Regions from separate parts of the Paenibacillus paludis genome, predicted to be linked through region 1. Evidence: riboswitches for the same ligand, from Rfam matches in the RefSeq annotation. Region 1 holds a riboswitch; each other region holds the start of a gene.

What was found. Region 1 has a riboswitch for cyclic di-AMP ahead of ACAN56_RS19080 (KamA family radical SAM protein). Riboswitches for the same ligand answer to the same signal wherever they lie in the genome.
Region 2: linked by a shared signal. The riboswitch ahead of ACAN56_RS01705 (APC family permease) and the one ahead of ACAN56_RS19080 (KamA family radical SAM protein) in region 1 are both predicted to bind cyclic di-AMP.
Region 3: linked by a shared signal. The riboswitch ahead of ACAN56_RS25880 (hypothetical protein) and the one ahead of ACAN56_RS19080 (KamA family radical SAM protein) in region 1 are both predicted to bind cyclic di-AMP.

What each region holds. Positions count from the first base shown of each region.
Region 1 covers NZ_JBGJZP010000009.1:186,391-189,665, reverse strand. The annotation lists gene ACAN56_RS19090 (mannitol-1-phosphate 5-dehydrogenase) at 1-294, opposite strand, end outside; gene ACAN56_RS19085 (HAD family hydrolase) at 382-1,062, opposite strand; cyclic di-AMP (ydaO/yuaA leader) riboswitch at 1,494-1,632, shown strand; gene ACAN56_RS19080 (KamA family radical SAM protein) at 1,764-2,900, shown strand; gene ACAN56_RS19075 (helix-turn-helix transcriptional regulator) at 2,959-3,275, opposite strand, start outside.
Region 2 covers NZ_JBGJZP010000001.1:404,476-407,750, forward strand. The annotation lists gene ACAN56_RS01700 (iron-hydroxamate ABC transporter substrate-binding protein) at 1-49, opposite strand, end outside; gene ACAN56_RS01705 (APC family permease) at 224-2,041, opposite strand; cyclic di-AMP (ydaO/yuaA leader) riboswitch at 2,167-2,326, opposite strand; gene ACAN56_RS01710 (disulfide oxidoreductase) at 2,554-2,985, opposite strand; gene ACAN56_RS01715 (DsbA family protein) at 2,985-3,275, opposite strand, start outside.
Region 3 covers NZ_JBGJZP010000017.1:35,423-38,697, reverse strand. The annotation lists gene ytxJ (bacillithiol system redox-active protein YtxJ) at 1-11, shown strand, start outside; gene ACAN56_RS25890 (glutaredoxin family protein) at 8-250, shown strand; gene ACAN56_RS25885 (hypothetical protein) at 348-764, opposite strand; cyclic di-AMP (ydaO/yuaA leader) riboswitch at 870-1,058, opposite strand; cyclic di-AMP (ydaO/yuaA leader) riboswitch at 1,480-1,662, shown strand; gene ACAN56_RS25880 (hypothetical protein) at 1,787-2,296, shown strand; gene ACAN56_RS25875 (hypothetical protein) at 2,325-2,777, shown strand; gene ACAN56_RS25870 (hypothetical protein) at 2,855-3,043, opposite strand.

The DNA of each region.
Region 1 (3,275 bases):
TCCGGCAATGTCTTTCAGCGCTGTTAGCCCGACCGCTGTCGTCACGATCTCAGCCTCTGCAACAGCTTGAGCCACCTGTTTCTGATCATTCAGATGAAGGGCAGTTACATTCTCCACAATAAAGCGGTCCCGCTCATCATTGGCAAGGGTAACGGGATAGCGCCCCCGTTCCTGCAGCTGAGCGATTTTCAGCTTATTTCTTCCGACAAAACAAACCTCATAACCGGAGTCTGACAGCACTGGACCGATAAATCCCCGGCCAATATTGCCCGCTCCAAAATGTACGGCTCTCAAATCGGTGTCCCCCTTTAGTAAATTCAACTCTATAAAATTTCACGAATCATAGTTGTTATACGCAGAAAATTAGTACACCGTAGTGATTTATACCTGCACATCAGAGATTTCGAAGCAGCTCCGGGAAATCACGTGATCGAAGTCAAGAAGACTTAGGCTTTCGGTCTGGTGATGCGGCATATCAAATTCAAGAAAACGGGTAATGGCATTCGGGATCACCACACAGAACATTCCGGCTGCAGTCGCAGCTCTTGCGCCGTTTGGCGAATCCTCAATAGCGACTGCCTCATGTGGTTTAATGTCAAGAGAGGACATGACCTGGTTATACAACTCCGGATCAGGCTTCACCTTCTCCACATGATCGGAGGTGCGGATGCTCTCGAAATAATCGCGTATGCCCAGCAGCTCCAAATGCCGTTCCACCCAGTCCATAGAGGAGCTGGAAGCAAGGCCAATCCGCAGTCCGGCGTCCTGGGCAGCATCCAGATATTGCTGAATTCCCGGCCGCATCTGTTCGAGCTCCATCAGCTTGCTGTGCCTCTGCTGGACCGCTGTTCTGAATGCCATCCGGTCGATAGGCAGCTTAAGGTCAGTCATCAAATATTCGTAGGGATTAAAACTGTTAAGGCTGGTGCCTATGCAAGTAGAATACTGTTCCAGCGACAGGTCTACCCCATGCTCTCCATAGGCTTCGCTAAAAGCGGTGTACCAAGCTGTTTCCGTGTCGATAATCGTTCCGTCAAAATCAAATATAATCCCTTTGATCAAATCAACCATCTCCCTCACAGTAGTCCGGTAAGCTAAGCTCACACAAAAGCGTGCAATCCGCTTCCAAAAATGCTTCCGGCTGGCGTATGTCTGTAAAAACCATAACAAAGGTTTTCTGGCCGCGTCAACCGGGGCAGCTTATCTTCCATCATATGAGGGCGGTTACAATTGCACAAAAACGAAACTGGGGACAAGCCTAAAAAAAGCGTTTTCCCGGTCGCTCCTGTTTGCACCAAAAAAAACAAAAAAACCTTTCTGTACAAAGGATTTCGCGTTTCTATGCCTTGCGGCCGGGACTCTGCGTATGAAGCATTTCAAAACGACCGGCAATCCCACAACAAAAAAAATTTCTACTCTGCTGATTTGGCTTGGCCCCGTATGCCTTGCCGCGGGCAAGTTTAGCTTTGACTTTTCAAAACTTCCCGGGTTATACTTTACCTACGCTTAATTTCCAGCCTTTGGGCAGGAAAGCGGGGGAACCAGTCTTTTGGGGCGAATCATTCACAGAATGTAGGGTACCATCTTACCCGAGTCCGTCAGCTAACCTCGTCAGTAGTGGATGGGTCTGCTTTTTTAGGTATATTCATAACCAGAGACCCTTGCTAAGGGTCTCTTTTTTGTATTCTAATGACCCTGCTGGCAGCAGTTTGGCTATCGACCTCAAGGCTCCCTTACTTCTCACACTATGAGACCAAGGAGAGATGCAAGTGCAAAAGGTAAGGTACATAACGGATATCAACAAGGTTGCCATGCTGTCTGAAACGGAAAAAGAAAAGCTGAAGGAGATCACCGGCAAATTTGCCTTTCGGGTCAATGACTATTATCTGTCGCTGATCGACTGGGATGACCCGGGTGATCCGATCCGCAGGCTCGTCATTCCAAGTGAAGGTGAACTTGCGGAGTACGGCTGCTGGGATGCATCCGATGAGGGAATGAATTATGTAGTGCCGGGATGTCAGCACAAATACAGAACAACGGCCCTTCTGATTGTCTCCGAGGTGTGTGGAGCTTACTGCCGCTACTGCTTCCGCAAGCGCCTGTTCCGCAATGATGTGAAGGAAGCACAAACCGATGTGGCTCCTGGGCTGGAATACATCAGGAATCATCCTGAGATCAATAATGTGCTGCTTACCGGCGGAGACAGCCTGATTCTCTCTACCTCCAAGCTGCGCTTCATCATCGAAAGCCTGAGATCCATTGACCATGTGAAGATTATCCGGCTGGGCTCCAAAATTCCCGTATTTAATCCCATGCGCATTTATCAGGACGAAGAACTGCTGGAACTAATCCGTACCTATTCATCGGAGGACAAACGCATTTACGTCATGGCGCATATTAATCATCCCCGGGAAATTACGCCCGAAGCCAAACAAGCATTCAGAGCACTTCATAATGCCGGGGCAATCGTAGTTAATCAAACACCGGTGCTGAAAGGCATCAACGATGATCCGGCGGTACTCGGAGAACTGCTCGACCGGCTGTCCTGGGCCGGAGTCACTCCCTATTATTTCTTCGTGAACCGGCCCATTGCCGGCAACCGCGAGTTCGTTCTGCCGCTGGAGCGTGTCTACAACATTGTTGAGGAAGCCAAGGCCAGAACCTCAGGTCTGGGTAAAAGAGTCCGTCTATCCATGAGCCACTCCTCCGGCAAAATCGAGATACTGGCGATTGAAGACGGCAAGGCCTATCTGAAATACCATCAGTCCAGAGCGCAGGAGTACGGCAAATTTATGATCCTGGAATGTCCACCGGATGCGGAATGGTTCGATGATCTTCCCGGCAGCGAGAAGCACTGGACCCATCCTGCTTTCACTTCCCAGATCCCGCAGCTCCTATAAAAGCCAGCACAGTCCCCTTGTATCAGCATCGGGACTGTTTGTTTAGCGTGCTTACCGGCTATTCCATCCCCTGTGAGAACAGCTTGCTGATGAGCGCTCTCCGGCTGGATACGCCGGTCTTGGAGAAGATCGATTTCAGGTGATCCTGTACGGTGTACGCAGAAATATGCAGCGACTCCGCCAGCTCCTTGGTAGATAATCCGCGGGAGAGCATTTCGGCCAGCTGCTTCTCCCTGGCGGTCAGCTGGCAGGCATCGGCCAGCAGCCGGAAGATCTCCGAGGACTTGGCATAGACAAAGGCAACGGCCAGCTCCGTCTTCCCGCCGCTTCCTTCAAGCCTGCTGGCCGTAACTGTCAAGTAAGCCCCATCCTCGA
Region 2 (3,275 bases), on a different contig from region 1:
CGATCAATGCCAGCTTCATGCTGCCTGATCTCTTATTGTTCGAAAACATTAAATACCCCTCCTGTATTTACAAGCATTAATGGTCAAAGGTGTCCGAGGCCTTCGCCTTACTTTTTAAATGATATTGATTCTCATTATCTCTGTCAACAAAATTATTCGTTCTATAAAAAAAGGTTGCCTCCGCAAGCTACGGAAACAACCTCTGCTAACCATATTTATCTGCCTATTTGTGCAAATGATAGGGCACTGTTGCTACAACTATATCTTTTTGATTCATTAGATAAGAACGAATGAACAGGCTGGTCTGATTATGCAGGATCGCCTGCCACCAATGTTTGGTAATGAACTGTGGAATTAATACGGTAATATGGTCTGTAGTAGCGGTCTTCCACTCTACGGTATCGATAAATTTCACCAGTGGGCGGATAATGCTGCGGTAACGGGAACGAAGCACGATCAGGCGTACACCCGGGTTCCATTCCTCCCATTTTTGCTCCATCTTGTGAATTTCCTCTTCATCAAAACCAACGTAGACTGCCACCACATTATCTGTTAACGACTTCGCATAACTGATCGAATGCAGTACAGCGCGTGTCACACCCGCAACCGGAACAACAACGGTACTTCCTTTAATCAGCGGTTTATCCGTAGCAGGACATATGCGAAGCTGATCAGCTATATTCATATAATGGCGGTGAATGCGGTGGAATACGAACATGACAACCGGCAGGAAGATGAAGGCCATCCACACGCTGGAAAACTTGGTAATGATAAAGATAAGCGTAATCGTCAGGGTAGTCAGCATACCGATTGTATTGACTACAAATTTATTCTGCCAGCCTTTCGGCTTCGTTTTGAACCAGTGCACCATCATGCCAAGCTGCGACAGCGTAAAAGGGATAAATACTCCGACTGCATACAGCGGAATCAGCCCTTCTGTATTTCCGTGGAAAGCAGCTACAAGCACAGCCGACAATACTCCGAGAAAGATAATACCATTAGAGAAGCCCAGGCGGTCTCCCCGGACCATGAAGGCATGAGGCAAATATTTATCTTTGGCGAACATGAACGCAAGCAGCGGAAACGCCGAGTAAGCTGTATTCGCCGCCAGGAACAAGATGACGGCTGTTATCCCTTGGATGAAAAAGTACAAACCGCCCCGGCCAAACGTAGATTCGGCAATTTGCGACACGACGGTGGATTTCTCATTAGGAGTAATCCCATACCAGTATGCCAGCAGCGTAATGCCGGTGAACATCAATCCGAGGATGCCTCCCATCAGCATCAAGGTTTTGGCGGCGTTTTTTTCCGCTGGAGCTTTGAAGTTCGGAATGGCATTCGATACCGCTTCTACCCCGGTCAGTGCCGAACAACCGGAACTGAAGGCTTTGAGTAATAGGAACAGGCTGACATTGGAAACGGCGGAACCGATTTCCGGGATTTCGGCATGAGCGCCGCCTGTAATATATTTGTACACCCCGGCAATGATGAGTACAAAGATAGAGACCACGAACAGATACACCGGGATGGCAATAAATGAAGCGGACTCCGTCACCCCGCGGAGATTGATAATCGTCAAGATCAGAATGACGGAGACTGCAATAAGGACAGTATGATTATGAAGACTCGGAAAGGCCGATGTGATCGCATCCGTTCCCGCTGAAGCACTAACTGCAACCGTAAGAATGTAATCTACCAATAAAGAGCCGCCAGCCAAGAGGCCGGTAGGAACGCCCAGATTGCTTTTTGCCACGATATACGCTCCGCCGCCTTGCGGATAGGCAAAGATGGTCTGGCGATAGGAAAAAATAAGGATGGCCAGCAGGCCCAATACGGCTAATGCAATCGGCAATGAATACCAGATGGCGGTGAAGCCAGCGGCCACCAGTACAATCAGAATTTGCTCCGTTCCGTAGGCCACAGACGAGAGTGCATCGGAAGACAGAACAGCCAGTGCTTTCACCTTGGATAACTTTTCATGATCGAGTTCGTTCGACTTCATCGGACGCCCGATCAATAGTCGTTTTACCTTGCTTACCATTGTAGTAACAGTTCCTCTCTTTGTTGAGTTGAAACGGTAATACCGCGCGCCGTTTTCATTGGCAGGTTTCATAAATGCAGGCACAAAAATAAGCATACGGAAATGATCCGCATGCTTACGCATGCTCATTATCCCACCCTTGCTTACGAGGTTAGCTGGCGGATTCGGGCTGTGGTAGCCCTACGGTTCCGGTCATACTGACCTGCCTCCGATTCACCCCATTGACGTTGCCGTCAAGTTTGGTTCCCCCGTTTTTCCTTGCGGAAAATTCAGCGCATATTCAACTTCTCACAAGGACTAATAATAGTCTACAATAGCTTTTCAGTAAAGCGGTGAAAAAAATGAAAAAAGAATGAAAAAACATCCAAAAAGCTCAAATCCAAGATCGGGGATAAGTGGATCTTTCATTCTCTTTCATTATCCCAGCGTTCCGTGATTTTTGAGTGTTTTGGATGTTAATTGTGACAGAAATTAAGGAAATATTTTTGCTCTAAATTCTGCTTAGCCTTTTCTTATTCTGCTGGCTCTTCTTGGCGCCCGGTCCAGAGCAAAATTGCGATTAGAGCAAAAGCAATCAACGCAAGCAGAGGTACCGTAATGAACCCTAAAAAGTTCAAATAATCCTCATTGCAGGGTACACCAATTTTGCATGGCAAAATTTTACTGAGTGCAGGAATTTTCTGCTCTGCGTAATGGTACAGGGAGATGCTCCCGCCTATCAGACATAAAGGCAGCACATAAGGAATGATGCGTTTATCTCCCCGGTACGTGGCAATTCCGAGCAGAATCAGCTGAGGATACATAAAGATACGCTGGAACCAGCATAGCCTGCAGGGTTCATAATGCAGCACTTCACTAAGATACAAGCTTCCTGCTACTGCAATTACGGAAACAAACCAGGCCAGATACAGGCAGTGGCGTCTGCAGAAGGTAGAGAATTTCATCATTTGGCATCCGCCGAATCAAGGGCGATTTGCACCTGCGAGTCGATGGCTTTGATATCAAAAGCCTTGTCTACCTTGACTCCATTAACAAATACAGTAGGAGTAGAGGTCACTTTGCTGTCTTCGGCCAGCTTCATATCTCTCTGCAGTTCACTTTCATAGGTGCGTTCCTCAATGTCTTTACGCAAGAGGTCAAAATCTATCGGCAGGTTCTCTTTCTGCGCCAGGCTTACCAGGTAATCAGCGGTCGCCCACTCTTCGCTCTCCTCGCCCTGATTAGCATAGATTGC
Region 3 (3,275 bases), on a different contig from region 1:
TGAGCCAATGAGCCAGCCGGTTATTGTCTATTCCACCACAGGATGCAGCGACTGTAATCAAGTGAAACAGTGGCTGACCGAGCAAGATGTTAGCTTCGAGGTGCGTGATGTTATGACAAGTACAGTGTATCAGGAAGAAGTCGAGAAGCTGGGCTTCATGGGTGTGCCTGTTACTGTGTACGAAGGCCGCGCAGTCAAAGGCTTCAACGTTTCCGAACTTAAGGAGCTTATTGGAGCAACTGCTGAATAATTCATAGCGTGAGGCATATAAATATTTATATTTTGAAAAAGGCATCTCCTTGGACCTCTGTCCAGGGGATGCCTTTTATTTGCCCTTTTATATGGCCTTATCCTGGATTCGTTGAGACATCCGCCAGAAAAGAGACATTTCCGCTGTGGGAATAGATGACGGAATCCGCTCCAAGTCCTTTATAGACCAGTCTGGGATTCATCGAAGTCGTAATTACGTATATTGGTTTTGTCGTCCAGGTCCGGCACATCTGGATATACCGGCAGCATAAGGTCACACTGCTCTCGAACAGAAATACTCTGCCTACCGGAAAAGAGGGTCGGAACCATGTATTCTGATGATGTGTATCCACCACAAGATTGACTTCGATTCCCAGCTCCTCCAGACGCCGCTTCTCCGCCGCATTGTTGGCGATTCCTGCGATCTTGTAGCCTCTGAACTTTAAGATTTTGATAAAATGCTCCCCCGCTTTAGTCGGAGCGTTAATGAGTACATATTCTTCCGAATTCGCCATATCTTCCTCTCCTCCGGCCTAGGACTTCCATTCATTTCTCGTACGAACACAGCAAAAAACCACAAAGGAATTCCCTCTGTGGTCCAATTAGCGGTCACATTGTGCTCATCCTCTCTAATACGCTTACGAGGTTAGCTGTCGGATTCGGGCAGTGAGAGTCGCCCTACCTGTATCCATGCGAGCATTCTCTCGCACTTTCACAGGATTCACCCCATAACCGGCTCCGACTCTCACATCGGCTGCCGATTGTTGGTTCCCCCGCTTTCCATAACGGAAATTAAGCGGACTGCGTATTCGATTGTGTAGTAAACAGAAGTAATCATACTCTGGCGGTCACGGCCTTGTAAACCGCCAAACCTGCCAAAATAATGCATTTAGTAAACCCAATCCAGATCAGGTAGCGCTTACTTAAGCCTCAATCTCATCATTCCTCTTATTTACTCGGCTTATCAACGATTTGCGGAAAAGCATTCAGCGTTGTGATTTTATTCACCCAATGTTGAGTAAATTGCCTTTTGTGCTCTGATCACCCTAAATCAAAAGTAGTCGTATGCACGAGATAAAAAGCCGAAAACCGTTGATAAACACCCTTTTAGCGCATCTTACCGTTTCCTTTGCCAGAATTCCCTGAAAATCGGCTCAGAAGAATGTTTTTTCCTTTTTACAAAGCTCATGCGAAAAGAGTATGATTCGGTTTGAATCCAATGCATGAAATGCGATATGAACGCTGAATTCCCGCAGTGCGGGAAACGGGGGAACCATCAGGCCCGCAGGGCCTTACCTGGAAGATAAGAATCTTTCTTGGGGTGAATCCGAAGGAGACTGTGGTCTCATTAGGTAGGGCGACTCTCACCGTCCGAATCCGACAGCTAACCCCGTAAGCGACTAGAGAGAACCTTGATCCGCCACGTTTTTGCGCCAGGTGTATTTAAGCCTGTACCAAAACCGCAGCAGAGGTCCTCCTCTGCTGCGGTTTTTTGTGCTGAGGCTGCAGCTTATAAATGGGTAGGAGGGAAAACGAAATGAACCAGCGCAGGCTGTTACGTATAGAAGTGTTTGTATTCGATGCCCCCTGGCCATTCCATCATGCCGCGGAGTCATCCGGCAAATGCCGGTATGGTGTGCTGAAGCTTACGTGCAAGGCTGGGTGCAGCTGGGGAGCGGGGATACTGTCTGCGGAAGGCGATCATTTTGACGTCATTAAATGGAGCAGCTTTCTGAGAAGTATACGCAATCACAGGCTGGAAGAAGCCATAGAAATTGTACAGCAGCTAGGTGCGCAGTGGGAGCCGGGTCAGCAAGAAATCGTGCAAACGGCCCTGCTGGATTTAAAAGCCAAGCTGCAAGGCAAGGTCGTCACGTCACATCTGCAAATGGTTCCCTATTCCCGTACAGCTGGGGCCGGCGGTACGCCCCCCTTCAGACGGATGTACTATAAACCTTCAAGTTCCCTGCTGCATAAAGGCAGCTGGCAGGAACCGGACATAGCCGAGCTAATGGACAGATCCATCGCTTATTTCTCCATCTTATAATTTCTTATTCAGAAAGGAACGTGAAGACATGCCAGACCCATTATCCCCGGAATGGACAGCTGCCAGCGGGTTTGCGGAATATGTCCAAAAGAACACCGGAAATATTTATGCACTCACCAGTCTGCTGCTGGGAGAGGGTGCCGTTGCTGAAAAGACTGCGATGAAGACCTTCACTGAGCTTTATACCCGGTACCTTCATGATGATTTCATCCCGCAGCCTTTCTCTCTGGATGCGTACCGGGAGTGCATTCAGCAATGCTCCCGGGCTGCAGAGGAGTGCAGCCTCTTTGTTTCCAATGGATTAGCCTGGGAGGATCAGATTGTGCAGGTGTTATGGTACGGCATGCTGCTGCCTCTGCCGGCAATCAGCACCATTCTTGAGCAAAGCGTGCCAGTGCTGAAAACCCGGCTGAGACATGTGCGCGAGCAAATGTGCCGGTTGGAAACGTTGCGGCCTGAAGCAAACTTGTTTGTTGTATAGCTGCGTATGGAATATAGCAACTTGTCAAAGCGCATGAAAAAGCCGCAGCATAGTGCTGCGGCCTTTTCTATTTATACTCAGCTCTTGCCCTTGCCGCCTTTGGCGAATCTCCAGGCCGCTGTACAGCAGCCCAGCAAGCCCACTCCGAGCATTAACGTCTGCAGCACACCCAGCAGGGTAGAGCCCTCTGGCTTAAGCATGCTGCTGAGCAGAATCAGCAGAATTGAAGCTGCGAGGATCGCGGGGATTTGATTGTTTTTTTTCAAGATTACCACTCCTTATTAAATAACATACACCATAAACCTTCACTGATCCAGTTTGGCTCTGAACTCCCGGGGAGCCGCAAAAAAGCCGCGGTTTCCGAACCGCGGCTTCCTCAGTAAAACCTATGATCACTTCTTAGTTTGCGCGTTTAGAATGTCTGCCAAAGATGATTAATGACGCAATCATACCGGCAATGCCCATTCCTGTCAAAAGCCCTTGAATGAAATCAAGCAC